2 linked regions of the Hyalangium gracile genome follow. The protein of the gene in region 1 binds, or shares a complex with, the protein of each later gene. Links are inferred from orthologs where the notes say so. Each region holds a gene or a part of one and is shown on either strand. Other genes may lie near its edges. The genes, in order: dapF and KY572_RS29230.

Region 1 (14,873 bases):
CGACGCGTCCAACGTCTTCAGCCACGGGACGATGCCGTTGGAGTGCCCGTTCGTCGACTTGATCAGCGAGCCGCGCGCGCGCACCCGGTGGTACGCCACGCCGATGCCGCCCGAGAACTTCGAGAGCATCGCCACGTCCGTGTACTTCTTGTAGATGGCCTCCAGCTCGTCGGCCGGCGAGTCCAGCAGGAAGCAGCTGGAGAGCTGCTCGTGCCGCGTGCCCGAGTTGAACAGCGTGGGCGAGCTGGGCAGGTACTCCAGCGAGCTGAACAGCCGGTACAGCTCGATGGCGTCCTTGGCCGAGTCCGTCAGCGCGCACGCCACCCGGAGGAAGAAGTCCTGCGGCGTCTCGATGACCTCGCGCGTCTGCGGGTTCTTCAGCAGGTAGCGGTCATAGACGGTGCGCAGGCCGAAGTACTCGAACAGGTCGTTGCGAGCCGGATCGATGGCCGCGTTCAGCTTGCGCGCGTTGGTCTGCACGAACTGCAGCAGCCGGTCCGCGATGAGCCCGTGCTTGTGCCCCGCCGCCACCGACTGCGAGAAGGAGTGGATCTCCTGGTTGGAGACTTCCTTCTGGATGTAGGTGGCCAGCAGCCGGGCCGACAGGCGCGCGTACTCGGGCTCGTCGACGATGAGCGCCGCGGCCGTCTGGATGGACAGGCTGTCCAGCTCCTTCGTCGTGGCCCCGTCATACAGGCCGCTGATCGTCTTGGTGGCCACCCGGAGCGCGTCCACCCGCGAGAGGCCCACGCAGCAGCGGCTCACCGCCCGGACGATCTTGTTGAGGTCCACCGGCTCCGCATTGCCGTTGCGTTTGCGCACCCGCATCATCGTCGGGGCCAGCTCATTGGCGGGCGTCTGCGGCGCGGCGGCCGGAGCGGGCATGGGCGGGACGACAGAAGCGGGCTTCGAGGTGGGGATCTCGACGGTCACGAGTAGCGCACTCCCAGTGAAGACACGACAGGACGGACCCCTCCCGTTCGGAGACCGAGGGGGCTCGTCGTGTCCTTGAAAGGTTGGTTTCTTGTGGCCCGAGGGGCGCTCCCTACAGGGGTAGGGGGGCCGACGGGGACGCACAACCTATTGGGGGCCCCGACCGGTGTCAACGCGAGATCTAGGGGATGCCTGGGCCCGACCCTTGCAATCTATGATCAGTATCCAACGCTTCTTTCGACACGTGCGCGCAACGCGTCAGGACCCCAGCAAGAGGTGGGCCTGACCCACCCGCCGAGACGGATTCGTGGCACGTCCCAGGAGTGAAGAATTTCCTGGAATCCAGGCAAGCCTCGAGGCCGTTCCCACGCGTTCATTTCCGACCACTCCAGGCCTTCGAAAACACGCTCTTCAGGGGAGGGAGGCTCAGGGGGGGGCACTGCCTGCATCCGGACTCAGGGGCTGGTCTGGAGGGGCGGGCTGGGGCTCTCCGCCGGCGGTAGGGGCCGCGGGCGGGGTGGGGGTGGGGGCCGGGGCCTGCTCCTGGGACGGGGGCGCGCTGAGGGTGTGGACGGCCTTGCGGAGGGACTCCTCCAGGGCGTTGGCGGCGGGCTCCACCTGGGAGAGCATCTGGTTCGCGCTGCGTGCGTGCCGGGTGTCACTCTCGGAGGCAAGCCGGAGCTGGGCCAGCGCCTCGGCGATGAGCTTGCGCGCGTCCTCCATGCGCTGCCGGGCCTGGTAGTAGGCCACCTCCGCCAGCATCCGCTTGAGAGAGGTGCGCTGCTCCTCGCTGAGGCCGGTGAGGCGCTCGGCGCGTCGCAGGTAGTAGACGCCGCGCTCCACCCGGGGCGGCTCGTCCGAGGCGATGCGCGGCCGGGCTAGCGCCTCCAGCTGGGTGAAGAGGGCCCGGTCCAGCTCGTCCCGCTCGCTGAAGCGCTGGGTGAGGAGGCTCGCGGGGACGTCGTGGTTCTCCAGCGGGATGGGGGCGTACGTGTCCGCCAGCCCTACGTCGCTCGGCCGGAAGGGCAGTGCACCCCAGGGCAGCATCCGCCCCTTCATGACGATGAGCTGCCCGCTGTCCACCGCCAGCGTGAAGGTGCGCGCGTTGAGCTGGGAGAGCAGGAACGCCACCGCGCCGCCCATCGCCAGCACGAGCAGCGTCACCACCAACCGCGTGAGGGTCCGCATGGCCCTGGCGCCGAAGCCTTGCTGAGGGTTGCCGTTCATCGCCTGCTCTCCTGTCATCCGATCGTGCGGCCCTGGGGACGGAGCCGTCGTTTCCTTGGGACCTGAGTCCCGGCAGCTATACTCCACCCGCCAAGCTACCCATGCATCCCACATTCCGCCGCATGGGGCCCAGTGAACTGCTGCCCCGCTACATCTTCGTGGAGAGCCTCATCGCCCGCAGGCGGGTGCTCGAGGTGGACTCGGTGGCCTCCACGGGCGGCGAGAGCGCTCGCTTCCTGCTGGAGCGCGGCGCTCGGGTGGTGGTGGCCTGTGACGCGGATATGGCCGCCGTCGAGGCCGCGCAGAAGGCCCATGGCGGCCCCACGCTGCGCTACCGCGCCAACGTCTATGAGGACCTGGAGTCGGGCAGCTTCGACACCGTGCTGGTGGCGGACCTGGCGCCCTATGTGCGCGCCCCGGCGTTGCTGGCGGAATTGGCGCGGCTGGTGGCGAAGCAGGGCTACCTCATTGGTGGGCTGCGCAACGTGGGTGGCCTGGCCCTGTGGCAGCTGATGGAGGTGGAGGAGGGCGTGCCGCCCACGTACGGGCAGCTGCTGGATGTGCTCTCGGCGCACTTCCCTCATGTGGAGGTGGCCACCCAGAGCCCGCTGCTGGGCTACCAGCTCGCCTTCGAGCGCGGGGAGGGCCTCCAGGTGGATGGCTCGCTCATCCGCGGGGGCGAGGCGGCGTACTTCGTCGTCATGGCCGGCCAGGAGCCGGCGCGGATCGTGGACCCCACATGGGTGCAGCTCCCGCCCGAGCCGCTCGCGTTCACCAGGGGACGGCTGGACGAGGTGGCCCAGCGCGCCAAGGCCTGGGAGGAGCGCGCCGGGAAGCAGAAGGAGCTCGTCACCAAGATCCGCGCGGAGCTGTCGGACCGCGAGGCGGAGGTGACGGCGCTTCATCCGAAGCTGGAGCTGGCTCGGGACGAGGTGGCCCGGCTGACCGCGCAGCTGGAGCAGGCGCGGGGCACTACCGAGCAGGCCCGGGAGCGGGATGAGCTGGCCGCGAAGCTGCGCCGCCGCGAGCTGGAGCTGCAGGTGGCCCAGGAGCGGCTCACGGACGCCGAGCGGCGGATGACGCAGCAGCGCCTGGAGCTGGAAGGGGTGCAGCGCGTCCAGGCCGAGGCCGGGGTGCAGGTGCTGGCGGCTCAGGAGGCCCAGCGGCTGGAGCGCGCCCGCCGCGAGGAGGTGGGGGCCGCGCTGGAGGAGACGCGCGAGCGGTTGACCCAGGCGTACGCCGAGGTTCGGGACCTCCAGGACGAGCTGTCGAACCTGCGGATTGCGCGGGAGAAGGATCGGCTCGCGGCGGACCGGGCGCAGGAGCAGGTCGAGGATCGTCGGCGGCAGGCGGAGGCAGCGCGGGAGCGGGAGCTGCGCATCGCCGAGCAGTACTCGCAGGCCCTGGCCGCGGTGGAGCACCTCAAGGTCGAGCTGGCCCAGGTGAAGGAGGCCTCGCAGGCCTCCGCGGATGCGCTCCTCCTCAAGGAGGCGGAGCTGGCGCGGGTGGCGCGGGGGCTCGAGGAGGGTCGGCAGCGGGTGTCCGCCGCCGAGGCCGGGCGTCAGGAGGCCGAGGACCGGCTGGCGGAGAGAGAGGCGGAGCTGCGTGGGTTGGGCACGGAGCTGGAGGCGGCGCGTGCTGTCTCGGCACGGCTGACGGCGGAGCTCGAGGCCCTGAAGCGCGCCGAGCTGGCGGCTCGGGAGACGATCGAGAAGCTCGACGAGGAGATCGTCGCGGCCCGTGGCCGCATGGCGGATCTAGAGGAGGATCGTGAGAAGGCCGCCGCGGCGTTCGCGCAGTCGCTCGAGTCGGAGCGGGAGCTGGGAGAGCAGCGGCTCGCCCAGGCTGTGGCGGAGGAGCGGGCTCGGACGGAGGCGGTCGGTGTGCAGCTCGCGCGGGAGACGGCCGCTCGCGAGGCGCTGGAGCTGCAGCTCGAGCAGCTTCGCTCGCTGAGCCAGACCGAGTCCGCTGCGCGTACCGCGACGGCGCTGGCGCTGGCCGAGGCGGAGCAGAAGCTTCAGGAGCTGACGGAGGCTCGCGAGGAGCTGCAGCGGCAGGTGGCCGAGGCTACGGCGGCGCTGGAGGCCTCGCGAGGGGCGCTCGAGGCGGAGCGGGCTCGGAGCAGCGGGCTGGAGAGGGAGCTGGCCGGACTTCGGGCCGAGCTGGAGTCGGAGCAGCAGCGTCGGGGCGGGCTGGAGAAGGAGCTGACAGGACTTCGGGCCGAGCTGGAGGCCGGCGAGCAGCTTCGCGATGAGCAGCAGCGGGAGCTGGTCGGGCTTCGGGCGGAGCTGGAGGCCGGCGCGCTGCGGCGCGGTGAGCTGGAGCGGGAGCTGGCCGGACTCCGCGCGGAGCTGGAGACGGGCGAGCGGCAGCGCGGCGAGCTGGAGCAGAAGCTGAGCGGACTCCGTGCGGATCTGGACGCCGGGGAGCAGCTGCGCGGCGAGCTGGAGCGGGAGCTGACCGGACTCCGTGAGGAGCTGGAGACGGGCGAGCGGCAGCGCGGCGAGCTGGAGCAGAAGCTGAGCGGGCTCCGTGCGGACCTGGAGGCCGGGGAGCAGCTGCGCGGCGAGCTGGAGCAGAAGCTGTCCTCCATGCAGTCGGAGTTCGGCGCTGGGGAGCAGCTGCGCGACGAGCTGGCGCGGGAGATGACCGGCCTGCGGTCGGACCTCGAGAGCGAGCGGCAGGTACGCGCCAAGGCCGAGGCGCTGGCGACCGAGACCCGCGGGACGCTCGAGACGGAGCGGCAGGAGCGCTCCCGGCTGGATGCGGAGCTGGCGGAGGTCCGGTCGCTTCTGGAGACCGAGCGTGGGGAGCGTGCTCGCTCGGGCGATGCGCTGGCCCAGCTCCGGGTCGACTTCGAGGGAGAGCGGGAGCACCGCACCCGGGCCGAGGTGACGCTGGCGCAGACCCAGGCGGCGCTGGAGGCCGAGCAGGCCCGGCGTGCGCAGGTCGACACGATGCTGGAGCAGCTCCGGGCCGCGCTCTCGGACGAGCAGGGGCAGCGCGCCCGGACGGACGAGACGCTCTCGAGGACGCGGGAGGAGCTGGCCTCGGAGCGTCAGGAGCGTGCGCGGGTGGAGGAGGCGCTCGCGGCGGTGCGGGCGCAGCTCGACTCGGAGCAGAGCGGGCACTCCCAGGACGTGGAGGCGCTCTCGGCGGCCCAGGCCGCGCTCAGCGCGGAGCGCCAGAGACGGATGGAGGCGGACGAGCTGCTGGCCCGGCTCCGGTCCGAGTTCGCATCGGAGCAGGAGCAGCGCGCCCAGTCGGAGGCGGCGCTGGCCCAGACCCGGAGCGAGCTCGAGACGGGACTCCAGGAGCAGCGGCGGCTGGTCACCTCGCTCGAAGAGGTGCGCGCGGAGCTGGCCACCGAGCGCGAGGCGCATGTCCGGCTCGACGAGTCGCTGGCGAGCGTCCGCGCGGAGCTGACCACCGAGCGCGAGGCACACGCCCGGCTCGATGATTCGCTGGCCACCGTCCAGGCAGAGCTCGCGGCGGAGCGTCAGGGCAGATCCGAGGGTGAGGCGGGGCTCGCGGAGCTGCGCGCCGCGTTCGCGACCGAGCGGAAGGATCGCGAGGCGGCCGAGGCCTCACTCGCGCAGCTCCAGGAGACGCTGGACACGGAGCAGCGGGAGCGCGAGCAGATCGCGGGCCTGCTCTCGGAGGCTCGGAACGGCTGGAACTCCGAGCGCGAGGCGGGCACCCAGCTGCGTGCGGAGCTGGAGGGGCTCGAGGCGCGGCTGGCGGAGCAGCGCACCGCCCACGAGGAGCTGAAGGCGCTCGTCGAGCGGGAGCGTGGAGCGAGCGCGGAGAGCCTGGCCGCTGCTGCGGCTCGCGAGCAGGAGCTCCGAGCGACGCTGGAGCGCCTCGAGGCCGAGAAGACCTTGGCGGAGGGCACGGCCCAGGAACAGCGGTCCACGCTGGCGGAGCAGGGGGCACGGGTGGCCACCCTGGAGCGCGCGCTCGCGGAGACGGAGGAGCGTGCTCGTCAGCTCACCACCCGCGTGGAGGAGAGCACCGCGGCCCGGGAGCAGGAGCAGGCCCTGGCTCGCGAGCGCGAGGCCGCCTGGGATGCCGAGCGTCAGCGCCTGCTCGCCGGAGTGGCGCAGTTCGAGGCCGCGCGTGTCGAGATCATGCGGCTGGGCGCGGAGCTGCAGCGCATGAGCCAGGCCCTGCAGCAGCGAGACTTCCACCTCGCGCGGCTCGATGCCGAGCTGAACGACACCCGGGCCCGTCTGACCGCCGAGCATGAGCAGGCGGAGCTGCTCGGGGTGCAGCTCGAGTCCGCGAGGCGGTTCGCGGGCCGGGCCTCCGCGGCGGAAGCCTCGCTGGAGGCCGAGCGCGCGGCGCTGGAGTCCGCCCGCACCGATCTGGAGGCTGCCCGCTCCGAGCTCGCCCGAACCCAGGAGGCGCTGCGCACGGAGCAGGAGCGCAGCAGCCGTCTCGAGACGGAGGGCGCTGCCTCGCTGGAGACGGTCCGAGGCGAGCTGGCCCAGGCCAACGAGGCGCTGCGCACGGGACAGGAGCGCATCGGCCGCCTGGAGGCGGAGCTGGCCGCGCTGGAGTCCGCTCGCGCGGAGCTGGCCAGGGCCAACGAGACGCTCAAGGCGGAGCAGGAGCGCCTCAGCCGCATCGAGGCCGAGCGCGCCGCCCTGAACTCCGAGCGCGAGCGCCTCCAGTCGGACCTGACCGTGGCGAAGGCGGCGCGTGTGCGGCTGGAAGGCAAGGTGTCGTCGCTGGAGAGCGCCGCCGCGGAGGCCACGAAGCTCCTCGAGACCGAGCGGGCCGAGCGCGCACGCCAGACGCAGGCGGCGGAGGGAGCGCAGGAGGCGAACCGGCAGCGGGAGAAGGAGACCTCCGAGGCGTTGCAGGCCGCCCAGCAGCGGGAGAAGGAGGCCACCGAGGCGGCGCAGTCGGCCCGGCAGCGGGAGAAGGAGGCCACCGAGCGCCTCACCGCGCTCCAGCGGGAGCTTCCGATCCTCCGCGAGGAGGCGGAGAGCCTGGGCGCGGAGAAGAAGATCCTCCTGGAGGATCAGGCGAGGCTCGAGACGCGGATCCGCGAGCTCACCACCCGGCTGGAGGAGGCCGAGGCAGGCAAGGTGCCCGCCGTCGATCCCGCCATGGCCGAGGAGCTGGAGCGGCTCAAGGGCGAGCGCCGGGTCCACGAGGCCGAGGCGCAGGAGCTGCGAGAGGGGCTGGCCCGCGCGAAGACCCAGGAAGAGGACCTGCGCGCCACCCTGACCGAGCGTGAGCAGAAGCTCGAGGAGCTCCAGCAGCGCGTGGTGACGTACGACCAGGAACTGGCCAACCTCCGGCGCGCGGCGGCGGCACGTCCCACTCCGGCTCCCGCCTCCGCGAAGCCGACGCCCACGCCGGTGGCAGCCAAGGCTGAACCGGCCCGGCGACCCGCGACCCTGCCCCCCATCCCGGGAGCGCCCGCGCCTCGCCCGGCCGCAGCGGCCGCAGGCTCGGCGCCCCCGGTCCTTCGACCGGGCCCCGGTACCCTGTCGGGCGCGCCTGTCCGCACGCCTGCTCCGGGGACAGGCTCCCGGCCTGCCCTGGCTCCCACGCCTGGAACCGCGGGAGGGCCGCCTGTGCTCACCCCCGTCGCTGGCGGCGGGGCGGGGCGTCCTCCGGTCTCATCCACGGCCCTACCCAACAGGCCGAGCAGCTCGATTCCCACGGTCGGCCCGGGGATTCCCCCGAAGGTAGACGGGCAGGAGTGAGCCTCCGCCGCTAGGATGAAGCCGTGGCGGAACGCGAACGCATCTTCAAGTACCACGGGCTCGGGAACGACTTCGTCGTGCTCGATCGGCGCCAGACGGGCGTGGACATCGACGCCGAGCAGTCTCGGTGGATGTGCGACCGGCGGCGAGGCATCGGCGCGGACGGAGTCCTCTCGCTCCTTCCCTCGGCGGCCGGCCTGGCGCGGATGGTGGTGCACAACGCCGACGGCAGCATCGCGGAGATGTGCGGCAACGGCCTGCGCTGTGCGGTGAAGTACCTCGTGGACTCCTCCGGCGGTCGGCCCGAGCGCATCCAGGTCGAGACCGGCGCCGGAGTCCTCTCGTGTGTCCCGGGTTACGGCGAGGGCGGAGTGGCCGAGGTGGACATCTCCATGGGGCCCGCGCGGCTGGTGGCTCCGAACCTGCCCTCGGGGGCCACGGGCCAGCCGTTCCTCGAGGCGCCCGTGCCGGGCCACGCGGGGCTGCGCGGCTCGGCGGTGAGCATGGGCAACCCGCACCTCGTCCTGCTGGATCGTCCGCTGGATGAGGCCGAGCGCCTGGGCCCGACGCTGGAGCGCCACCCCTCCTTTCCGGACCGGACCAACGTCGAGTTCGTGCGGGTGGACGCGGATGGCCTCACGGTGGTGGTGTGGGAGCGAGGCTGCGGGCTGACGCAGGCGTGCGGGACGGGCGCCTGCGCGGCGGCGACGGCGGCGGTGCTGGCGAAGCGGCTGCCGGCGGATGCCTGGCTGCGAGTCACTCTTCCGGGCGGGGACCTGCGCATCCGGGTCCCCTCGGACCTGTCCGACATCCGCCTCCGAGGCCCGGTGGCGTTCGTTTTCGAGGGCGTTGTGGGGCTCCCATCGGGTCGGTAACCTCTTCCTCTTCTCTCGCCCTTCGAGACCTCCCCGCCGTGGCAGGCACCATCCTCCTCGTCGACGACGACCGTTTCTTCCGAGAGCTCGCCACGGAGATGCTCACGCGCCGGGGCTACCGGGTGGTCGCGGCGGAGGACGGTCCTCGCGCGCTGGAGGAGGCGGCCCTCACTCGGTTCGATCTGGTCATCACGGACGTGATGATGCCGGGGATGGACGGCTTCGAGCTCACGGCGAAGCTGCGCGAGCGCAACCCGGACCAGGAAGTGCTGCTCGTCAGCGCCCGGCCGGACGTGAAGGGCTCGGAGATGGCGCTGAAGGCCGGAGCGGCCGACTGCCTCACCAAGCCGGTGGAGGACGCGGACCTCTACCTGGTGGTGGACCGGGCGCTGCAGCGGGTGGCGCTGCGCCACGAGCGGGCGCAGCTGCGCGACGAGAACCTCGAGTTCACGCGCGACCAGAACCTGCACCGGCGCTGCCTGGAGTTCCTCGCGTACCCGGATCTGGAGGGGCTGCAGGAGCGCGTCACGGCGGACCTGGCGGCGGTGTGCGACGCGCAGAGCGCGGCGCTGTGGCTGGGGGATGACCGGGGCGAGCTGGTGCTGCGGGCCTACCGGGGGCTGTTGGACAGGCAGTTCCTGGTGGAGCGGATGAAGCCGGAGGGCGCGCTGGCCGCTCGGCTGCGAGACGCCGCGCCGTGGCTGGTCCGGGAGGAGCGCTCGCCGGTGCTGTACGTGCCTCTGGTGGCGGGGGGGGAGCTGATGGGGCTGGCGCAGCTCTCGGACCCGATTGGCGGGGAGTTCCTGCCCGAGCACGTGCGGCAGGCGCGGGTGATTGGAGACTTCGCGGCCGTTGGAGTGAAGAACGGGCGGCGGATGCTGGCGCTGCAGCGGCTGGGGCTGAGGGACCGGGACACGGCGGCGTACAACCTCAGCTACTTCACGGACTACGCGTCGAAGGAGATCTACAAGGCGCGGCGCTACGGGCGGACGTTCTCTCTGCTGACGTTCTCGATCGACAACCTGCCGCTGGTGCGGGTGAGGCTGGGGGCGGGGGACGCGAAGAAGGCGGTGCGAGGCATCATCCGTGCGCTGTCGCGGATCATCCGGGACTCGGACGTGATCGCGAAGGCGAGCGATCAGGAGTTCTACCTGCTGTTGCCGGAGACGGACTTCTTCGGGGCGCTGATGTTCGTGCGGCGTGCGGTGGCGGCGGTGCGGGACGAGCCGGACGTGCAGGAGGTGGAGGGGAAGTTGCCGCTGGCGCTGGTGGGAGGGGCGAGCACGTTCCCGAAGGACGGCGAGGACTTCGACGAGTTGGTGCACCGCTGCCGGCGTCGCATGGACGAGCGGCGGGCGTCGCTGCAGCGGCGGCTGCTGCTGGACGGGTTGCCGTTCTGGGACGAGGTGGAGCTGCTGTTGGGGATGCCGTCGAGCCCGAAGCTGCCCTCGGACGAGCGGGCGGAGCCGTCGCGGCGGGGCAAGGTGTCGGACGTGCTGTTCGACGAGCTGCAGGCGGAGATCGCGCGGGAGCTGCTGAGGGATCCGGGCTCGCGCGGGCTGCTGTACGTGGGAGGGCCGGAGATCCGTGCGGATCTGCCGATCGCGTCAGGGCTGGAGACAGCGCCGCCGGAGCTGGCCTCGCGCATCTACCTGTTGGGGCGGCGGTTGGACCTGGACTCGCACCCGGCGGTGACGCCGGTGTTCCTGGAAGGGGACGAGCGGGTTGCGAGGCACGAGTTCTTGTTCTGGCTCTCGGAGCACGCCTCGTACGCGTTGATCCAGCGGCGGGGTAAAGGGGCGACGTGGGGCTTTCACTCCTCGGACACCGCGGTGGTGGACGGGCTCATCACGAAGCTGCAGGCCGAGTACGACCTGCAGCCGTACTAGCGAGCGCGCACGGTGGCCCAGGCTCGGAAGATCCTCATGGCGGACCCCGACCTCGACTCGGTGAGGCTGCTGACGCGCGCGCTGAGGCAGAGGGGCTACCAGGTGCACTACGCGCCGGACGGCTCGAGGGCGTTGGAGATCTGCGTGTTGCGGCACCCGGACCTGGTGCTGTTCGACGAGGCGTGCAAGCTGCTGGACGCGAGGACGTTCATCCAGATTCTGAGGACGAACCCGCGGACGGAGGAGGTGCCGGTGGTGTTGACGACCACCAACCAGGACCTGGATCGGCTGAGGGGGCTGCGGCTGGCTGCGCACCTGAAGAAGCCGTTCAACCTGGACGAGGTGCTGGGCCGCATCGAGCACATCTTCCGGCGGGCGGAGGCGGCGAAGGACCTCAAGAGCGAGGCGCAGGAGATTGAAGGCTCGCTGAGCCAGCTGGGCATTCCGGATCTGATGCAGATCCTGGGAATGAACAAGCGCAGCGGGAAGCTGAGCCTGGAGCGAGGCAACGAGCGAGGAGAGATCCAGGTCGGAGACGGGCGGCCGGTGAACGCGAGGCTGGGGAGGGTGGAGGGGGAGAAGGCGCTATTCCGGCTGCTGACGTGGACGGAGGGAACGTTCACCTTCGCGCCGGGAACGAGCCCAGGGAAGCCACGCATCACCCGGGCAATGGACGACGCGTTGCTGGAGGGAATGCGGCAGGCGGACGAAGTGAACCGGCTGATGCCGTCGTTGCCGCCACGGACGACGCGGCTAGTGATCGCGCCGGATGCGGACCTGCCCCAGGACCAGCACCCGGTGACGGCGCAGGTGGTGGACCTGCTGAGGCAGCCGAGGGCGCTGGGAGAGGTGCTGGACCTGGCGCCGGCGACGGACCTGGAGGTGCTGGGAGTCCTCATCACGCTGATGCAGAAGGGTGTGGCGAGGGTGGCGGAGGGAGAGGAGGAGGGGAGTGGCCCTCTGCTGGGACCGGCGGAGCTGCACGCGCTGCGGAGCCGGGTGCTGCGAGGGAAGTCCCCGCTGAAGGTGGTAACAGCAAAGGTGTTCATTTGCGGCAACGGCCCGTCTGCGGCAAGGCGGTTGTTCGCGCAGTTGCCGGGCCTGGCGGCGGTGTCGGCAGAGCCCACAGCCGTGAAGAGCGGCTTCGGGACACTGGGCAGGCTGGAACTGAGCGAAGTGCTGCACCTGGACTTCTGCGTCCTGCCCCCGGCGGAGGCAGCGCGGCCGCTATGGCGCCCCTTTAGCGCGGGAGCGGTGGGAGCCCTGCTGATGGACACCTCCGAGGCAGCAGTGCGCCTCGCCAGCTACCTGGCTTGGGAGATCCGAGTGCCCGTGGCCGTGGTGGGGAACACCGTGCCTGAGAAACTGCAGGGTGCCCCAGCCGGAGCCATGGCGCTAGGAGAAGACCTGACCGAAGTCCTCCGAGGCCTGCTCATCCAGAGCCTTCACCCGGCCCCCGCCACACCAGGGATGCAGCAGGGAATACGCGCCGCTTCTTCAGCTTGAGAGAGCATTGCTCAGCAGCCTAAAGTCAACCTCTATTCTAATCTTGGCATGATATACCACGCCGCTATCCTGCCGTGAGTAGGTTCCGCGCCATCCCGGCGATAGAACGTTGAATTGAGTTCACTATCGGAGACGGTCACTGCTCTCGGTAGTACTGTTGTTGGGTGGTGTCACTACATCCTGAAAAGGACGGCCTGAGGCATTCTCTCTCAGCGTCCTTCAACAAATCAGCGCAGTTCCCAGAATTCCCAGCCTAGGCGTTTCAATACCGTCGCTTATGCAGCGGATATTTCGAACCTTCGAGCGAAAACCCTTATTACGCTTGCTGTGGTGTTGGTAGTGATCTCGAAGCATTGTATGTCTACGAGGTCTACTCCCATGACAGCCCATTGTTGTTTGAGTCCCGTCAGTTTAGGTGAGTCGCTGATACAGCACGCCTCCAGGATTGAATCCGGGCCGATCACCCCAAAATTCATCTGAGCATCGAGGCCGTAACAGTCAGTGAATCGGATCTTTTGCTTCTGGCCGTCTGTCCACTCGACGAGCATCTCTACCTCGTCGCGCTTACCAGGTGCCGAGCGATCGATGTTGATATTCAGCAGTGTTGAGTCGTGCCACTCTAGTGTGTCGAAAGTCTCTCTAATTCTTTCGGTCATTACTTAAACCCTGGATCCTTTTCGCCCGGTGCAGGGCTGTAGTGTTTTTTGCCGTTATTGATATGGTAGTGGCTCTTGTTTGGCCCCTTCTCTCCAGTAGGCGTGCCTGGATCTATCCGCAGTCGCTCGGTGTACTTCCCATCGATGATTTCACCATAATTGCCCTCACGATAGGGATTTTCAACATAACTCTTAGGAATCTCGTATTTGGGCCCCTTGGGAAGAGCTACCCCCTGGGGTGTCACATGGAACACTCCATCGACTCTACCGCTCTCCTTTGCTGCGGCAGCTTCAAGTTTCTTCAAAACCCGAGGCATGGCTGGGGTCGTTTCTGCCTTCATCAGCGAGCCAAGGATAGTGCCGCCTCCTACAATAGCACCCTCTAACAACTTGCCTTCAGCGTAGCCCTCTGCCGCATCTAGGAAAAGATGGGTCTCAAGTTCTGCTGCTTCACCCATGCTAGATGCAAACTTGTCGCCGAGTGGCGCAGCCTGCTTGGAAGAGATCGCATTGATGGTGGCACCCTTGACGGTCTCCCCGAGGCTCTCCTTCGTCGCCTCAATTACTTCTTCAACTTGGTTTCCAACCGCTTCGACTTGGTGGACGACTGGTAGAGAGGAGAGATAGTCGGCGGTTTGGCTGCTGGCAGAACCGAACGTGCGCTTGACGTTTTCAAACAGCCAGCCCGTTGTGCTCGTATTACAGTGGATGTAGTCGCAGACCGTTTTCTGCAACTGCTCTCGATCCTTGAGCACCGCCTGTAGTTTCTCTGCTGCATGGTCGCCTCTGTACTGGTAGGCCACCGCATGCAGAAGACTGGCGAGTTGCTCTCCGCTCAGTTGAGAGATTTCTGCCTCATAGAGAGTTCCCTGGATGTTCTGTCCGAACTCGGTCAATGCAGGGTCGTGCCCGGTGATATCCTTCCACTTCAGCGGGTTGGCGTACGCGTACACGTACCGATGTAAACTCGGAGCGTCGTCCAGTCTGCCTTCGTAGCTGTCACGGCTCATGAACCGTCCCAACTCGGAGTCATAGTACCGAGCGCGTGCGTAGGTCAGTCCTGTCTCCACGTCGAGCTGGTGCCCGGTGAAACCCAGCTTGAAATCGCCGGCCGAGGGGCCTGTGCCACTCCGGTGATTGCCCCAGGCGTCATACTGGCGTGTCGTCGTCACCTCGCCGGTGAGGGACGTTGCGAGGGACACACTGTCCAGTACGTCGTTGCTGAGGAGGCGGGTGTTAGTGCTGGCGCCAGTGCTGTCGCTGACAGCCAACGGTTTCTGAGCGTAGTGGTAGCGGCGCTTCGTCAGTCGCGTCGCATCCACCTCTTGAAGGACAAAGTGACCATCTTGCACGTACTCCACATTCTCGTGAGCGGTGTGGCGCCAGATGCGCTGCAGGTTGGCGTCGTAGTCATAGCGGCCCACCTCCTGGTCGTTGTCGTGTGCGATCGTGAGTGTGTTGCGAATGTCCCACGAGAACGAGCGAGTGCGCGCGGACGAGATAAGAGAGGAGAGGTTGCCATTCGCATCATAGCTGAGTTGTCGCTCTCTGGAGGTATCCAGATGGTCAGCAAGGCGCATCAGCCAGTCAGCACGGTTGAAGGTTCCAGAGGTGTTTCGTGAGAGCTGGCCAGCAGAGACTGAGTCGAAGGCTTCCGGGCCCAGCGATGAGACGACCGAAGAAGGAGCGTCGCGCTCTCCAGTCCGATTGCCGACGGCATCCAGACGATAGAGGACAACTCGGCCGTCGGGATAGGCCACGCCCGTGAGCCTGTCGAGGGCGTCGTAGCCGTAGGTGGTGGTCTCAGGGGATGCCAGTGCCTGAGTATCGGGTTGAGTGCGTGTCTCCGTTTGGCGCAGCCGATTGCCGTTGAGGTCGTAGGAATAGGCAAAGCGACTGCGCAGCGGGCCATTTGGGGTGCAGTCCTCGGACACAGCGCCTTGGGCCAGAACGATGTTGGTGAGTTGGCCTGCGACGTCGTAGCAGCGCTGCTCAGTCAAGCCGTTGGGCAATTCCGTGGTCTGCGGGAGCGAGTCGGGCCAGTACTTGAAGATGATCGTACCC
Region 2 (14,945 bases), on another replicon or contig:
CCGGTGCGCTGCTCGGCGGCCTTCATGTCGAAGCCCACTTCCTTCATGATCTCGGCGAAGTAGAAGCGCTCGAAGTCCGCGAGCACGCGGTCCTTGGCCTCGTGGTAGTTCATGCCCACCACCAGGGCGCCCACGCTCGTCTGCGGGGCGGCGTCGGCGTCGGCCTTGCGCTGGGGCTGGGCCATGAAGTCCAGCCAGCTGGTGTTGCCCGTCTCCTGCATGAGGGCGCCGCGCTCCAGCACGTTGCGCAGCTCGCGCACGTTGCCCGGCCAGTCGTAGCCCTCGAAGAGCGCCAGCGTCTGCGAGGTGAGCTCGAAGTTGGCCCGCAGCGCCTGCAGCAGCGAGTGCGCCAGCACGGGGATGTCCTCGCGCCGGGTGCGCAGGGGCGGCAGGCGCACGCGCGCCACCGCCAGGCGGAAGTACAGGTCCGCCCGGAAGCGGCCCTGGCGCACGTCCTCCTCCAGGTTGCGGTGGGTGGAGGCGATGACGCGCACGTTCACCGGCACCGCGCCGCCATTGAGGGTGGGCACCTCGCGCGTCTCCAGCACGCGCAGCAGCTTGGGCTGCAGCGGCAGGGGCAGCTCGCCCACCTCGTCCAGGAAGAGCGTGCCGCCCTGGGCCGCCTCGAAGACGCCGCGCACGCCCTTCTCCTCGTCATCCGCCGCGCGCATGGAGCCGAACAGCTCCCGCTCCGCCTTCTCCTCGGTGATGAGGTTGCAGTCCACGACCTTGAAGGGCCCGTGCCGCCGCGCCGAGTGCTGGTGCACCGCGCGCGCCGCCAGCTCCTTGCCCGTGCCCGTCTCGCCCTCGATGAGCAGGTTCATGTCCTCGCGGGCAATGCGGCGCAGATCCGCGAACACCACGCGCATGCGCTCGGAGGCGCCCACCAGCGAGCCGAAGGCGTCGGCGCCCGCGGGCACCTCCACCTCGGTGGTGCGCGTGTCGGGCTTGATGGACAGCTTCGTCTTGCCCAGCTGCACCTTGTCGCCGGACTGGAGCACCACCTGCAACACCTGCCGCCCGTCCAGGTAGGTGCCGTTGCGGCTGCCGAGATCCCTCAGCACCAGCCCCTTGGCGCCGCGCTCGATCTCCAGGTGCCGCCGGCTGACGGTGGGATCGGTGAGGACGAGATCGCTGGCGGGATCGGAGCCCACGCGCACCAGGGAGTCCTGGGTGGTGATCTTCTTGCCCTTGTCGGGCCCGGAGGAGACCTCCACCGTCCATTCGCGCACCTGGATGCGCACGGGGCGGGCTTCGACTTCCGTCAGGACGGATTGGGTGACTTCGGGCTTTTCGCTCATGGTGCTCGCCTTCAACCCCGGGCAGAAGCACAGGCCCGGTCAGCTCTGGGTGCGCCCTGTTTAGGGGCGTTTGGACGTGAGGGGCAAGTCAAACAAACTCAAGGCAGGTGAATCTGGAACGTTCCTCCGCTCGGGCGGAGCACCTGCGCCTGGACCGGAGCGGGCGCCAGTCGGGCCCGGGCCAGCACCTGCGGCAGCGCGGGCTGCCCCTCGAGCTGGAGGATGACGTCGCCCGGAGCCAGCTTTCCCCCCTCGGGTGCGGAGAGGACGTACAGGCCCGCGGGGAGCCGCACCATGCGATCCAGCAGGGATGTCTCCAGTGCAGGGTTGGCGAAACGCAGGCGCTGCTGGCGCAGCACTTCGGCATCCAGCGGGTCCATCAGCGCGAGCGCCCCGACGTGGGCGGGCCGGCCCTGCTCCGTGTACTCGAAGGCCTGCCAGGGGACGCGAGCCACCCGGGCGGGGGCGGGGGAGGGCTCGCGCGGCGCGCGCAGGTGATCGTCCAGGGCCCGGAGCGCCTCGCGGGTGAGGTCCTCCATCAAGCGGGTCAGCTCCGGCGCGGGGTCCGCCCCGTCATCGGTGCGCTCGGCGAACGGATCCACCTTCACCTCGCCGGAGAGCTCCAGCACGCGCTTGCGGGTGGAGGGGTGCACCACCTCCACATGGCCCAGGTAGGTGGTCTCCTCCACCAGGTTCTGGCCCACGGCGCGGCCCTTCGCGTCGAGCAGCTCTCCCTGCGCGGACTGGACGCGCCGCTCCGCCCAGGCCCGCAGCACCAGCGCCTGCTCCGGCCGGACGCCGTAGGGCGCCAGCCGCGTGACGGCGGTGCTGGCCGCCCAGGCGTTGTCATCCTCCGGACGGTAGACCTTGAACTCGGAGGGACCGAAGAAGAGGGCGCGCTCGCCGGCCTCGGCCAGCGCCACGTCCAGCAGCCGTCCGGAGAGCTCGAAGGAGCGGAACGCCGGCTCCGGCCACCGGAAGAGGAACGGGTACACCACCACCGCGGAGGCGGACAGCTCCTCGGGCACCTCACGCTGGACCTTGTACGTGGCGCCGCACGCGGAGCCCGCGAGGGCCAGCAGCAGGACGGCGCCAAGGAGTGACACACCGGCTCGGTTCACGGCCGGTGAGTCAAGATCATCGGCCCCGCGGAATCCAGCCGGATGCCGCGGGCTGGGGAGAGCCCTCAGTACTTCGCGGGCGAGTCGCTGGCGGGGAAGGACTCCTTGGACTGCTCGTCCACGATGTCGTCGCGACTGTTGCCGCCGGAGTTCACATTGGCGTTGGTGACGTCCCTGTCACTCCTGGAACCCGCCTTGCGCTTCGAGCCAGGCTGGGTGCCGCCGACGCCGGCCCCGGCGGTGACCATGCGGCTGCCGAGGAGGTTCTTCGCCCGCTCGGAGAAGTTGCGCTGCTCCTCCTGCCAGTCCTGGAAGAACTGGACCAGCTCCTGATCGCCTGCCTCCTGGGCATCACGGATGTACTGATCCACCGTCGCCGCGCCCTCCAGCAGGTGGTACAGCACGCTGATCAGGTTGAAGTGCTCGTCCCGGGTTCCCGTCTGCTGCTCTTCGCCGGCCATGGCCTGCCTCCCTCTTCCGTGAAGTTCCTTGTGGTAGTCAGGAACCTATGCACGCCAGGGGAGCGCCTGGGATGGCCGGCTGCTCGGCTGCTCAGCCCTGGAGCATGGGCTCCAGCCGGCCGTCGCGATCCAGCTGCGCCAGGTCCGTGTAGCCGCCCACGTGCGTCTCGCCGATGAAGATCTGCGGCACGGTGCGCTGGCCGCCGCTCATCTCCACCAGCCTGGCGCGCATGTCGTCATCCCCGGTGACGTCCACCTCCTCGTAGGTGACGCCCTTGCGCTTGAGCAGGTCCTTCGCCCGGACACAGTAGCCGCAGTAGTTGGTGGTGTAGATCTTCACGGGCTTCACGAAATGCCTCCTGATCGTCCTTCCCGGAAAGTTAAGGGGCAGGGCGACGGCGCGCCACCTTGCCCCCAAAAGCAGACGGCCCCCGGCTCCACGAGGGAACCGGAGGCCGTGCTCACCCTGGCGCACCGAGCGCCGAGGGAGGGGGCATTACATGCCCATGCCGCCCATGCCGCCCATGCCGCCCATGCCACCGGCGCCGGCGGCGGCCTTGTCGTCGTCCGCCTTCGGGCGCTCGGCCACCATCGCCTCGGTGGTCAGCATGAGGGAGGACACGGAGGCCGCGTTCTGCAGCGCGGTACGGCTCACCTTGGCCGGGTCGATGACGCCCGCGGCCAGCAGGTCCTCGTACACGCCCGTGGCGGCGTTGAAGCCGAACGAGCCGCTGCTCTCCTTGACCTTGTTCACCACCACGCTGCCCTCCAGGCCGCCGTTGCCGACGATCTGGCGCAGGGGCTCCTCGAGCGAGCGGCGGATGATGTCCACGCCGAACTTCTCACCCTCCTCGAGCTTCAGGCCGTCCAGCGCCTTGACGCAGCGCAGGTAGGCCACGCCGCCGCCGGGCACCACGCCCTCCTCGACGGCCGCGCGGGTGGCGTTGAGCGCGTCCTCCACGCGAGCCTTCTTCTCCTTCATCTCGGTCTCGGTGGCTGCGCCCACGTTGATGACGGCCACGCCGCCCACGAGCTTGGCCAGGCGCTCCTGGAGCTTCTCGCGGTCGTAGTCGCTGGTGGTCTCCTCGATCTGGGCGCGGATCTGCTTCACGCGCGCCTCGATCTCCTTCTGCGCGCCGGCGCCGTCGACGATCGTGGTGTTGTCCTTGTCGATCGTGATGCGCTTGGCGCGGCCCAGGTCGGCCAGCGTCAGCGTCTCCAGCTTGATGCCCAGGTCCTCGGCGATCATCCGGCCGCCCGTCAGGGTGGCGATGTCCTCCAGCATGGCCTTGCGGCGGTCACCGAAGCCCGGCGCCTTCACGGCCGCCACGCTCAGCACGCCACGGATCTTGTTCACCACCAGGGTGGCCAGGGCCTCGCCCTCGACCTCCTCGGCGATGATGAGCAGCGGCTTGCCGCCGCGCGCCACCTGCTCGAGGATCGGCAGCAGGTCCTTCATCGACGAGATCTTCTTCTCGTGGATGAGGATGTACGGATCGTTGAGGACGACCTCCATCCGGTCCGGATCCGTCACGAAGTACGGGGAGAGGTAGCCGCGGTCGAACTGCATGCCCTCCACCACGTCCAGCGTGGTCTCCAGGCCCTTGGCCTCCTCCACGGTGATGACGCCCTCCTTGCCGACCTTCTCCATCGCGTCCGCGATGATCTGGCCGATGGTGGTGTCACCGTTGGCGGAGATGGTGCCAACCTGGGCGATCTCCTTCTTGTCCTTGGTCGGCTTGGCCAGCTTCTTCAGCTCGCCCACCACCAGGGCCACGGCCTTGTCGATGCCGCGCTTGATGTCCATGGGGTTGTGGCCCGCGGCCACCAGCTTCGCGCCCTCGCGGAAGATGGCCTGCGCGAGCACCGTCGCGGTGGTGGTGCCGTCACCGGCCACGTCGGAGGTCTTGCTGGCGACCTCCTTCACCATCTGCGCGCCCATGTTCTCGAACTTGTTCTCCAGCTCGATCTCCTTGGCCACCGTCACACCGTCCTTGGTGATGGTGGGGGAGCCGAAGCTCTTCTCGATGACCACGTTGCGGCCCTTGGGGCCCAGGGTGACCTTGACCGCGTCGGCCAGGATGTTCACGCCGCGCAGAATGGCCTCACGCGCGCGTACGTCGAAAACGATGTCCTTCGCCATGATTGGGAATCCTTTGAAAGGGGAGCGGGGAAAGCGGGGGGACTACTTCTCGATCACGCCCAGCACGTCCTCCTCACGGAGGATCAGGTGCTCCTCGCCGTCGAGCTTGATCTCGGTGCCGGCGTACTTGCTGAACAGGATGGTGTCACCGGCCTTGATGTCCAGCGGACGCACCTTGCCGTCCTCCTGGACCTTGCCGTTGCCCACGGCGACCACCTTGCCCTCCAGGGGCTTCTCCTTGGCCGTGTCGGGGATGAACAGACCACCCTTGGTCTTGTTCTCCTCGGCCACGCGCTTGACGATGAGGCGGTCCTGCAGGGGGCGAATCTTCATGGTTCGGTCTCCTTCGAAAAGGCGCCCGGATGACCGTGCGCCTGGGTGGGATAGGGCCTGGGGGCCCGGGGGCTTTAGCACTCATAACCACCGAGTGCTAAGGCTCGAGCGCGCGGGATAATAACCAGCGAAGTCACCCCGTCAAGCGACCCGAATGCGGGTCCTTGTGTCCGGCTAAACAGCCGTCCTGACTGCCATTTTCCAGCTCGCTCCCGGACGGAGCATCCCCGACTCCAGGGCACTCACACGTCCGGGAATTGGCACTCTCTCTGTGAGAGTGCCAGTGTAAGTCCTTGAAAAGACTGGGGTCTACCTTTGCGGCAAAAATCGCCCGTTGGTAGTCTTTGGATATCCCCGAACTCGAGGGGAAGGAGGCCGATGTCCATGAGTGAACTGGTGACGGGTTCTTCTTTGAAGGAGTTCTTCAAGTCGGTCCTGGACGAGGTCATCCGGCGCCAGCGGGTAGTCATCGCGGAGCTCACCGAGTTCTACCTGGTCAACCTGCTCACCGAGTTCGCCACGTCGGACAAGCTGTTCAGCCAGGATCAGGAGGGCCGAAAGGACCACGAGCCCCTGGCGGTGCTGTACCACCGGGCGCTCCAGCAGGAGCGCGAGGAGCGCATCCGGACGCTCCGCCGCCTGGGAGACGTGTCGCTGTACAAGGCCGGCTTCTTCGCGGGCGCGCTGCAGAGCAGCGTGGTGGGCTCGGACTACTACATCCAGATGGGCGGCACGGCCTACGGGCAGGTGGCCGAGCTGTCGCCCGCGGCGGGCTTCGCGGACGTGTACCGGGAGCTGTGCTCGAAGTTCCGGGCGCTGGTGGAGGTGCTGGAGGAGATCTCCGCGCGCGGCATGGTGCAGGGCGGGCCCACCGGGACGCTGAAGGTGTACGAGACGTGGGTCCGCACCGGGAACAACAAGCTGGAGCGGGTGCTGGTGGACGCGGGGATGTTGTCGCCCAAGGGCCATATGCCCAACTAGCCAGGAGCGCGCATGATCGGTCGTATCCAGGACCACCTGGAGGCCATCTACGGCATCACGTGCGCGGCACGGGCCGAGACCTTCGTGGTGGACACGGAGTCCGCGGTGCAGCTCGGGGGCACGGGCCGGTCCGAGGAGGAGCTGCTGGTGAGCGAGGGAGAGGGCGAGCTGGAGCTGGCCCTGTACCTGGCGCCCTCGCTTCTGGACAGGCTCAAGCCGTACGAGGCGGGCCCGGTGGGGCACGTGCTGGACGGGGACCTGGACGGGTACTGCCAGGTGGCCGAGGGCGTCTCGCACTTCCTCTACGTGGCGCACACGGCGACGCACGGCCGGGCCCTGTCGCTGCTGGAGCTGGAGGCCCAGGCGGAGGTGGACAAGTTCGCCGTCTGCCTGCTGCACCGCTGGGGCGAGGGGGTGAAGGGCTGGGCGGAGGAGCTGCTGCACCGGCTCTTCGAGCGCGTGTCCTACCGCCCCCGGCTGTCGGCCCAGGAGCGCTGGCGGTACGAGGAGGCCAACCGCCTGTCCCGGAGCTTCTGTACGCGGCTGATGGGGCATGTGGGGGAGCGCCGACTGGAGCGGCTGCTGTCGGACCTGCGCTACGCCTACCGGCTGGGGGCGGAGGCCAAGCTCCGTCATTTCTCGCAAGGGATGTGAGCCACTGGCGGCCCGCTTCGGGGTAGGGTGCTCCCCGTATGCCGCGCGAGGCGTCCGCCGGAGGAGTGGTCATCCGCGAGAATGCGGGGAGCTGGGAGGTGGCCGTGATCCGTCCTCACGGGCGCAACCTGTGGGCTCTGCCCAAGGGGCACGTGGATCCCGGCGAGACGCCCGAGCAGACGGCCGCGCGCGAGGTGCGGGAGGAGACGGGGCTCACCGCCACGCTGATGGCCTCGCTGGGGGAGATCCGCTACGTCTACCAGTTCCGGGGGCAGCGCATCTTCAAGCGCGTGCACTTCTACCTGTTCCGCTATCAGGCGGGGGAGCTCGGAGTGCTCCCGCCCGGCCCGCGCGTGGAGGTGGATGAGGTGCGCTGGGTGCCGCTGGCGCAGCTCGTCCCGGTGCTGGGCTACAAGGGGGAGAAGTCCATCGCCGCGCGCGCGGTGAGGCTGCTGCGCGCGGGAGACTCGACTCCCCCGGGAGGGCTCCCGGAGGGGAGCCGGGGCTAGACGGCCGGCGGCGGAGCGAGCGGCGGCACCGGGGCGGCGGAGGCGGAAGCAGCGGCCTTGGCCTCCTCGCTGGTGTACTTGCCGGACAGCGCCTCGCGCACGTCGCGGTCGAACTTCACGCGGCCGGTGGCGATCTCACGCAGGGAGAGCACGGGCGGCTTGTTCTTGGAGATCTCGAGGATGGGGCGGGCGCCGGCCATCAGCTGGCGGGCGCGCTTGGCGCCGAGCAGCACCAGGGCGAAACGGTTGTCGACGAGGGGGAGGCAGTCTTCGACAGTGATGCGGGCCATGGAAATCCTTCGGGCTTCTCTGAGGAGTGACGGAACCTAAAGAGCGCGCCCGGCCGAGTCAAGGAAGGACGACAAGAGGGGCAGGCGGGCAAGCAGGCGCCCGACCTGCCCCAGGGGACCGCGGGCGGGGACTAGTCCGCCTTCTTCAGGTCGCCGCGGATCTCACCACCGCCGTAGGTGGTGGTGTGGATGTTGACGTACATCTTGCCGTCCTCGAAGAACTTCTGCTGCTCGTCGGTCAGCTCCTTGTCGCCGCAGGAGCCCGCGCCCGAGCCCGCGCTGATGTCACCGGTCGTCCCGGTGGGCACCATCAGGTTGCAGAAGATGTCGCCCTCGCCTGTGGCGTTGATCGGGCCGTGGATGTGGGCGCCGGCGGTGTTCGAGGTGAGGTCCTTGAAGTTGCCCTCGACCTCGAGCTTGTCGCTCACCTTGACGGTGACGGTGCCGCTGGCAGGGGTGGAGACGGCGGTGGGCTTCTGCGCGCCGCCGGTCAACGCGGCGGTGTACTCGGTGGCACCACCGCACGCCGCGAGGGAGAGGGCCGCCACGCACGCGATGAAAAGACGATTCGCCTTCATTGTGTAAACCTCCTGAGTTGTCCCACTGTGCGCCGGGCTCCGCGGCGCGAAGTGGCATGGCACGAAGTCATGCCCGGATCCTGGGGGTTACCGTCCGGAAGCCTGTCGGGTGGGGGCTGCCTGCCTAACAAGCAGCTCTGACGTCGGCCAATTTTTTCGTGCACGGACACGCCGCGTCATGTCCCTCTGTACGGTGGTCGTGTCCGAGCGGATTCATTCCTCGAAGCCAGGGACGTCCGGGCAGCTGCTGGCGAGACCGATACCGAACAGTTCCCAGCTGCGTTTGGCGAAGGTGAGCCGGTTCTGCGCGTCCCAGCACTCGGTGTAGCCGGCGCCCATGAGGTCTCCCGCGCGGATGACGAAGCCCCCCACGCCGCCTCGGTCCGGCGTCCACCGGGTGGTGATCTCCACGTCCTCCGTCAGCCCGCCGGGCACCGCGTCAATGCCCTTCTGGAGGAAGCGCATCTCGCCGAAGCCCCCCGGTAGCTCGCGGTAGTTGAAGCGGATCTGGAGCGCGGGCGCGGAGGGCAGGGACGGCAGCGCGGTGATGATCATCTCCACCCGCGTGGGCAGCACCCGGTTCTGGTACCCGACATCGAGCCGCTCGAGGTCCTTCAGGTCTCCCACGTCGAGGCGTTTGGCCATCGCCTCCTTGATGAAGAGGTGCAGCTCGCCCTCGCCCTTGCGGATGCCCGCGTCCGCCTTGAAGGAGCCCATCAGGAAGGGCCACCAGTCGGCCTCGGTGCCCTTCGACGGCTTGTACTGGAGCTCGTAGTCGAAGAAGTCGCCCTCGCGGGTCATCACGAAGCGGACGTCGTGTCCCGGCTGCTTGCTGTCCGGGTAGGGCCCCCAGGTGCGGCGGTTCGGCTCGCGGGTGGTGGGCGGCACCGTGCGGATGTTCTCGAGCAGGCTGAGCAGTTCGTCCAGGGCCGTGTTGAACTCGATCGAGGTCTGCCGGGTCTCGGCGTAGATGGGCGAGAGCTCTCCGACGACGAGCCGATCCTGCCGCTGGGTCAGGTTGCTGCCGGAGCTCGAGCCGCTGTCGGGCAGCTTGGTGGCGAGCACCTCGCGCGTGGGCAGGGCGTTGAGGTACTCGAGGTCCTCGTTGGAGATGTTGCCGCCGCACGCGGCGAGGAGGCAGAGGAGTGCGGGCCAGGGGGTTCGCATCGCGCGCTCCTTAGAGCTCATAGGTCACCAGGGCTCCGAGCTCCCAGTAGCCCAGGGCGCTGGGCGGATCCTGGATGGCCCGCTCGGAGAGGTTGGGGTTGGGGGTGTTGGTGCCCTGCTCGTGGACGTTATAGGTGAAGTAGTGGATCCGGCCGCGCCCGGTGATCTGCAGACTGCGCAGCAGGCGATAGCGCAGCCCCGCCACCAGTCCGGGCGAGAACGTCGCGTAGTACTGGGCCGGGAAGACGTCCTGGTCGAACCTGCGGCCGGTGTAGAGGTAGGTGAGCCGCGCGCCGATGAACGGGGAGAGGTCCCCCACGTGCCACTCGGTGGTGAGCGAGGTGCCCAGGTTGATGACCGAGTACCGGTAGCCGGCGCCCGCCAGCGTCGCCAGGTTCAGCTTCGTGGTGCGCCCGCCCAGCGCCACGTCGAAGCTCCACACCCAGTCCTCGCGGAAGTAGTCGTGGAGGTGCGCCTCGGCGCCGACGAGAGGTACGGAGAGGAACAGCGTCTGCCGGGCGTTCTCGTTGAAGAAGGAGTGGTAGCCACCCGCGAGCCCCACCGTCCAGTAGGAGCCTCGCGCGCTGGCGCCCTTCACCGGATCGTCCGAGAAGGGAGCGTCCCGGAAGCGCGCCTCCTCCAGCACCGTCTCCTGGCCGCGCCGTACCTCCACCTCGCCGATGCGCAGCCGATCCACCAGCCGGCGCTTCACCCGGTACGTGCCCGCCGCGAGCGCCACCCGCCGCTCCACCTCCGGTGCCTTCTCCAGCTCCGCGACCACCAGCCCGCTCGGATCCACGAAGTAGTAGGCGCCCGCCGGAGCACGGGACGGCACCACGAGGCCCTCGGAGGCGCGCAGATCCGTGAGCACCAGATCGCCGTTGCCCGCCAGATCGTAGCTGAAGGTGGGGTGCTGCGGCCCCGCGCTGCTGGCGGCCGTGTCCGCCACCGTCCGCGCGTACGCGTGCGAGTACGCCTCGAAGAGCGTCACCCGGCCATCCCCGGAGCGGTCCGCGTCCCCCAGCATCCCGCTGGCCAGGTGGTGCGAGAAGTAGCTGCCGCCGATGGCGTCCGACTCCTGCGAGTCCTCGTCCGACGAGCTGGAGGTGAGGATGACCATGCCCCGCGCGTTGCGCGTGGCGCCGGAGTCGATCTCGAAGGCGGGCGCGCGCCGGGCGCCCTTGGTCCGCGTCAGCGCGCCGGAGCGGCACGAGTCCAGGATGGCGATGCGGATGTCCGCGGGCGCGTCCGCCAGGTGCCGCTTGAGCGTGTCGAAGGGCAGCCGCGTGTCCCCGAGCCGCAGCGCGCCATCCTTCGCGTGGCCCGAGTAGTAGATGACGAGCGCCGTGCGCGCCCCCCGCGCCTGGGCTGCCCGGACCTGGGCCTCCACCTCCGCCAGCGCGGTGAGCACGTCCTTGGCGTCCTCGTTCAGCAGCAGCCGGGCGTCCGCTGGCGCCACTCCGCCCAGTCGAGCCAGCAGGCCGTGCATCTTGCGCGCGTCCTCGCGGGCGTAGCGCAGGGGGCGCGTGTCCGGGCCGCCCTCGTCGTTGCCGATCACCAGGGCGAAGCGGCGCATCGGCTCCGCCCCCGCGACGGTGGCCAGCAGCAGCGCGAGGGCGAGGACGCCCGGCTGTCGTCCCGAGCGCTTCACGGCTTGAGCAGCATCCAGTGGGTCTGATCGCCGTCCACGTCCAGGGGCGCCATCCGCCCCACGTCCCGCCCGGCCGCCTCGAAGGCCCGGCGCGCGGCGGCGGCGGCATCCTCCACCGCCACGGGCGCGTCGCTCAGCAGCACCACCACGCGCTCGGCGCCCGAGCCGGTGAACTCGATGCTGTCCGGCAGCCAGTGCGTGCCGGCGCCGGGCTCCACCGGCAGGCTCTGCCCGGCCTCGGGGTAGAGCGGCGTCACCTCGCCCGAGGCGTCCACCGACAACGCCAGGACGTACCGGCGCGCGTCTGGCGCATAGCCGAGCCGCACGCGCTCACCCTGGGCCAGCGGCTCGGGCGCATCCGTGCGCGCCACCCGCTGAGAGCCCTCTCCACCACCGATGCGCAGCTCCGCCGTCGCGCCGCCCTTGGTCCGCACGCCCGACACAGGGCTCGAGGAGAGCAGGGGCCTGGCCGCCACCACCACCAGCACCGTGGCCGCCAGCGCCACCGCCGTCCCCATCCACCGCTGGCGCGCGGCTCGCTGCGAGGCCTCCTGCCGGCGAGCCTTCTCCTCCGCCTGCTTCACCCCCGCCTCGAAGCGCTCGAAGGGAAGCTCCGACTCGAACTTGTGCTGGGCCTCCTCGGCCTCGCGGAGCACCGCGCCGCACCGCTCGCAGCTGGCGGCATGGGTCCGGGCCCGGATCGCCTCGTCGGTGGCCAGCTCGCCCGCGTGCAGGCGACGCAGCGTCCACTCCGTGGGGTGCTCTGACAGTTGCGCGCTCATGGGACCCTCAGCTCTTCTCCACCCAGCTCCGCGAAGTGTTCCAGCCGCTTGCGCACCGTGGGCACCGAGCGCCCCAGCAGCGCGGCCACCTCCTCCAGCGTCATGCCGTCCACGTGGTAGTGGATGACCGCGGCCTGCGTCTCCAGATCCACCTTGGACAGCAGCCGGCGCACCAGGTCCCTCGTCTCCATGGACTGCTGGCCGCCGTGGCCCTCGGGGCGCGCCGCCTCCTGGCGCTCGAACCAGCTGCGCCAGCCGGCCCGCTCCGAGCGGATCTGGTTGAGGCAGTGGTGGGTGGCGATCTTCATCAGCCACGTCAGCGGCGAGGCCTCGGCACGGAAGTCGCTGCCGTGGCTGAGCGCCCGGGCGAACACGTCGTGCATCGCGTCCTCGGCCTTCGCCGGATCCTTCAACAGGTAGCGGCAGCGCCCCAGGACGCTGCCGCCATGCTTCGTGTACAGCTCGCGCAGGAAGGCTCGCCGGTCCTCGGTCGGACCGCCCTGGATGACCCTCAGGACCGGCTGGCTGGTTCCCATCGCGCGTCGCAGTCTAGGTGCGGATCACAGCTGCGAATAGACGGCCGTGCTGAAGCTGCCGCACGCCGAGACGGCGCCGTACACCGGGAGGGGCACCCAGCTGGCCTCCAGGAACTGGCTGGAGAAGTTCGCATCCCAGCACTCGCTGAGGGTGGCGGCGGCGATGTTGTAGTCCCCGCCGGTGATCTTCACGTCCGCGCGGCCCGAGCCGCTCTGCGTCCAGCGGCTCTTGATGGTGAGGTGCTCGATCTGCGAGCGGGTCGGCTCGTTGTCGAAGTTCTTGTTGATGGCGAAGTCGAACTCGCCGCCCGCGCCCGGCGTCTCCTTGTAGCGGTAGTCGACGTTGATCTTGGTGCCGGGGCGCTCGTCGTCCTTCACGTTGCGGAAGTCCGCCTCCACGGTGGCCACGGCGGTGGCGCTGGCGCGCGCGTAGCGGATCGTCACCGCGCCAATCTCATCGTCGTGCTCGGGCATCGTCGCCGCCGCGTCCCAGTCCAGCTTCATGTCGCCGGAGCCGAAGTCCCGCAGCCGGTTGCCCTGGGCATCCAGGCCGATGGTGTGCGTGCCGGAGAGGACGACCTTGAACTCCGAGTCCGCCGCCGTCTTCGCCTTGCCCTCCAGCTTGTACGTGTAGCTGTGCTCGGCCGTCTTCGTCATGGTGAGCTTCCAGGTGTTGGGGCTCAGCGCCTCGGTGTACGGCCCCCACACGGCCACCTCGCCCTCGATGGAGGTGGGCGTGTGCTTGCTGATCTCCTCCACCAGGTTGAGCGCGAACGCCGTGCCGCCGTTGACCGTCACCGTCGCCCCACGGGTCAGCACGTAGAAGTCACTGCGGGCGCCCAGCCGGAGCTCCATCGCGCTCACCGAGTCGCTCTGCAGGCCCTGGCCGGAGCTGCCGCCCGGCTCCTTCACCTCGACCATCTGCTTGGAGGGGAGACCGTCGCGGAACTCGTCCTCGGGGGTCTGACCACAACCCACGGCGAGGAGGGAGGCGGCGCACAGCATCAGGCTCTTGCGGAACATGGGGTTCTTCCTTTCGGGGTTCGGCCCCCCGGCGGGGCCGTGCAGCGTGTTTGCGTCCCCATGGACACGGCACCCCCGGAAAACAGAAAGCCCGATTTCTAGCCGGATTTTTCGGTGCTGAAAAAGCCAGTAATGACGCGGGGTTGCAGCCTGCTCGGCTGCTCACCGGGCACGCATCGACGCTGGCCCGACGGACAAATTCCCCCGTCCCTAGGTTATGCCCCATGGAAAAGCGACATCCGAACCATCCCGGGGAGATGGGCCTCGATGCCAGCCTGGCCGAGATCGCTCGAACTCCCGATGAGATCAACGCTCGGGCCCGAGCCATCGGACTGCTGCTGGATGCGGGCGTGCCCTTCGTCGTCGGCGGGGCGTATGCCTACGCGACCTATACCGGCATCTACCGGGACACGAAGGACCTGGACCTCTTCCCACGCAAACGCGATGCGGGCCGCGCGCTCGAGGTGCTGGAGCTGGACGGGTGGCGCACCGAGCGCACCGACGAGGTGTGGCTCTACAAGGCCTTCAAGGGCGAATACTTCGTGGACTTCATCTTCTCGTCCGGCAACGGCGTGGCGGTGGTGGACGACGCGTGGTTCGAGCACGCGAAGACGGCCACCGTGTTCGGCCACCGCTGCCTGGTGGCGCCCGCCGAGGAGATGATCTGGTCCAAGGCCTTCGTCAACGAGCGCGAGCGCTATGACGGCTCGGACGTGAACCACCTGCTGCTCAAGGCCGGGCGGGAGATGGACTGGGAGCGCCTGATGTGGCGCTTCGACCGGTACTGGGAGGTGCTGTTCAGCCACCTGATGATGTTCCGGTACGCCTACCCGTCGCAGCGGGACAACGTCCCGGACTGGGTGATGGCGGAGCTGCTGTCGCGCACGCTGGAGACGGTGCGCGAGGGCAACTGGGAGGAGCCGCTGTGTCGCGGCAACCTCATCTCGAGGGTGAACTACCACGTGGACATCCACCACTGGGGGTTCCGAGACGGTCGGCTGTGGGACGAGAACGACAGGAAGCACGGAGGAGAGCGTGGCGCGCGACCCGAGCTCGAAGATTCGGCTGGCAGCAGTCGGTGATCTCCACTGCCGTGAGGACCACCATGGCCGCTTCCGGCTGCTCGTGAAGCAGGTCAACGCCTCTGCGGACATCCTGCTGCTGTGCGGCGACCTGACGGATCGCGGCATGGCGGAGGAGGGCAAGGTGCTGGCCGAGGAGCTGTCGGCCCTGCGCGTGCCGTGCGCCGCGGTGCTGGGCAATCACGACTACGAGCACGGCCAGGTGAAGGATATCTGCTCCGAGCTGGCGAAGGTGGGGGTGCACATCCTGGATGGAGACCACTTCATCTTCGAGAAGGTGCTCGGGGTGGCCGGGGTGAAGGGGTTCGGCGGAGGCTTCGGCAACGCCACGCT

Evidence for each region.
Region 2: the proteins of dapF (region 1) and KY572_RS29230 are in contact, whole or in part, in a solved structure (PDB 5YGU), measured with the Escherichia coli proteins. The link is inferred for Hyalangium gracile from one-to-one orthologs.

What each region holds. Positions count from the first base shown.
Region 1 is NZ_JAHXBG010000038.1:80,815-95,687, forward strand. The notes cover bases 6,924-9,832. They hold dapF (diaminopimelate epimerase), read left to right. Parts: upstream 6,924-7,906; coding sequence 7,907-8,758; downstream 8,759-9,832. Other genes in these bases: KY572_RS47600 (methyltransferase domain-containing protein), read left to right, coding at 6,924-7,883; KY572_RS47980 (response regulator), read left to right, coding at 8,797-9,832. In the rest of the region: KY572_RS43510 (ribonucleoside-diphosphate reductase subunit alpha), read right to left, coding at 1-885; KY572_RS43515 (IF-2 protein), read right to left, coding at 1,360-2,160; more of KY572_RS47600, read left to right, coding at 2,262-6,923; more of KY572_RS47980, read left to right, coding at 9,833-10,647; KY572_RS43540 (DUF4388 domain-containing protein), read left to right, coding at 10,660-12,153; KY572_RS43545 (RHS repeat domain-containing protein), read right to left, coding at 12,809-14,873. UniProt on the Escherichia coli protein: Involved in the succinylase branch of the L-lysine biosynthesis and in the biosynthesis of the pentapeptide incorporated in the peptidoglycan moiety. Catalyzes the stereoinversion of LL-2,6-diaminopimelate (L,L-DAP) to meso-diaminopimelate (meso-DAP).
Region 2 is NZ_JAHXBG010000016.1:88,131-103,075, reverse strand. What follows is about bases 5,787-8,767. They hold KY572_RS29230 (NUDIX hydrolase), read left to right. Parts: upstream 5,787-7,032; coding sequence 7,033-7,503; downstream 7,504-8,767. Other genes in these bases: KY572_RS29215 (hypothetical protein), read right to left, coding at 8,585-8,767; KY572_RS29220 (CHRD domain-containing protein), read right to left, coding at 7,925-8,371; rpoZ (DNA-directed RNA polymerase subunit omega), read right to left, coding at 7,500-7,793; KY572_RS29235 (hypothetical protein), read left to right, coding at 6,353-6,994; KY572_RS29240 (hypothetical protein), read left to right, coding at 5,787-6,340. In the rest of the region: KY572_RS29270 (sigma 54-interacting transcriptional regulator), read right to left, coding at 1-1,301; KY572_RS29265 (hypothetical protein), read right to left, coding at 1,400-2,407; KY572_RS29260 (hypothetical protein), read right to left, coding at 2,488-2,883; grxC (glutaredoxin 3), read right to left, coding at 2,975-3,232; groL (chaperonin GroEL), read right to left, coding at 3,380-5,026; co-chaperone GroES, read right to left, coding at 5,069-5,359; more of KY572_RS29240, read left to right, coding at 5,744-5,786; more of KY572_RS29215, read right to left, coding at 8,768-9,538; KY572_RS29210 (caspase family protein), read right to left, coding at 9,549-11,189; KY572_RS29205 (DUF4384 domain-containing protein), read right to left, coding at 11,186-11,971; KY572_RS29200 (RNA polymerase sigma factor), read right to left, coding at 11,968-12,507; KY572_RS29195 (hypothetical protein), read right to left, coding at 12,532-13,530; KY572_RS29190 (nucleotidyltransferase), read left to right, coding at 13,755-14,612; KY572_RS29185 (metallophosphoesterase family protein), read left to right, coding at 14,596-14,945. UniProt on the Escherichia coli protein: Master regulator of 5'-end-dependent mRNA decay.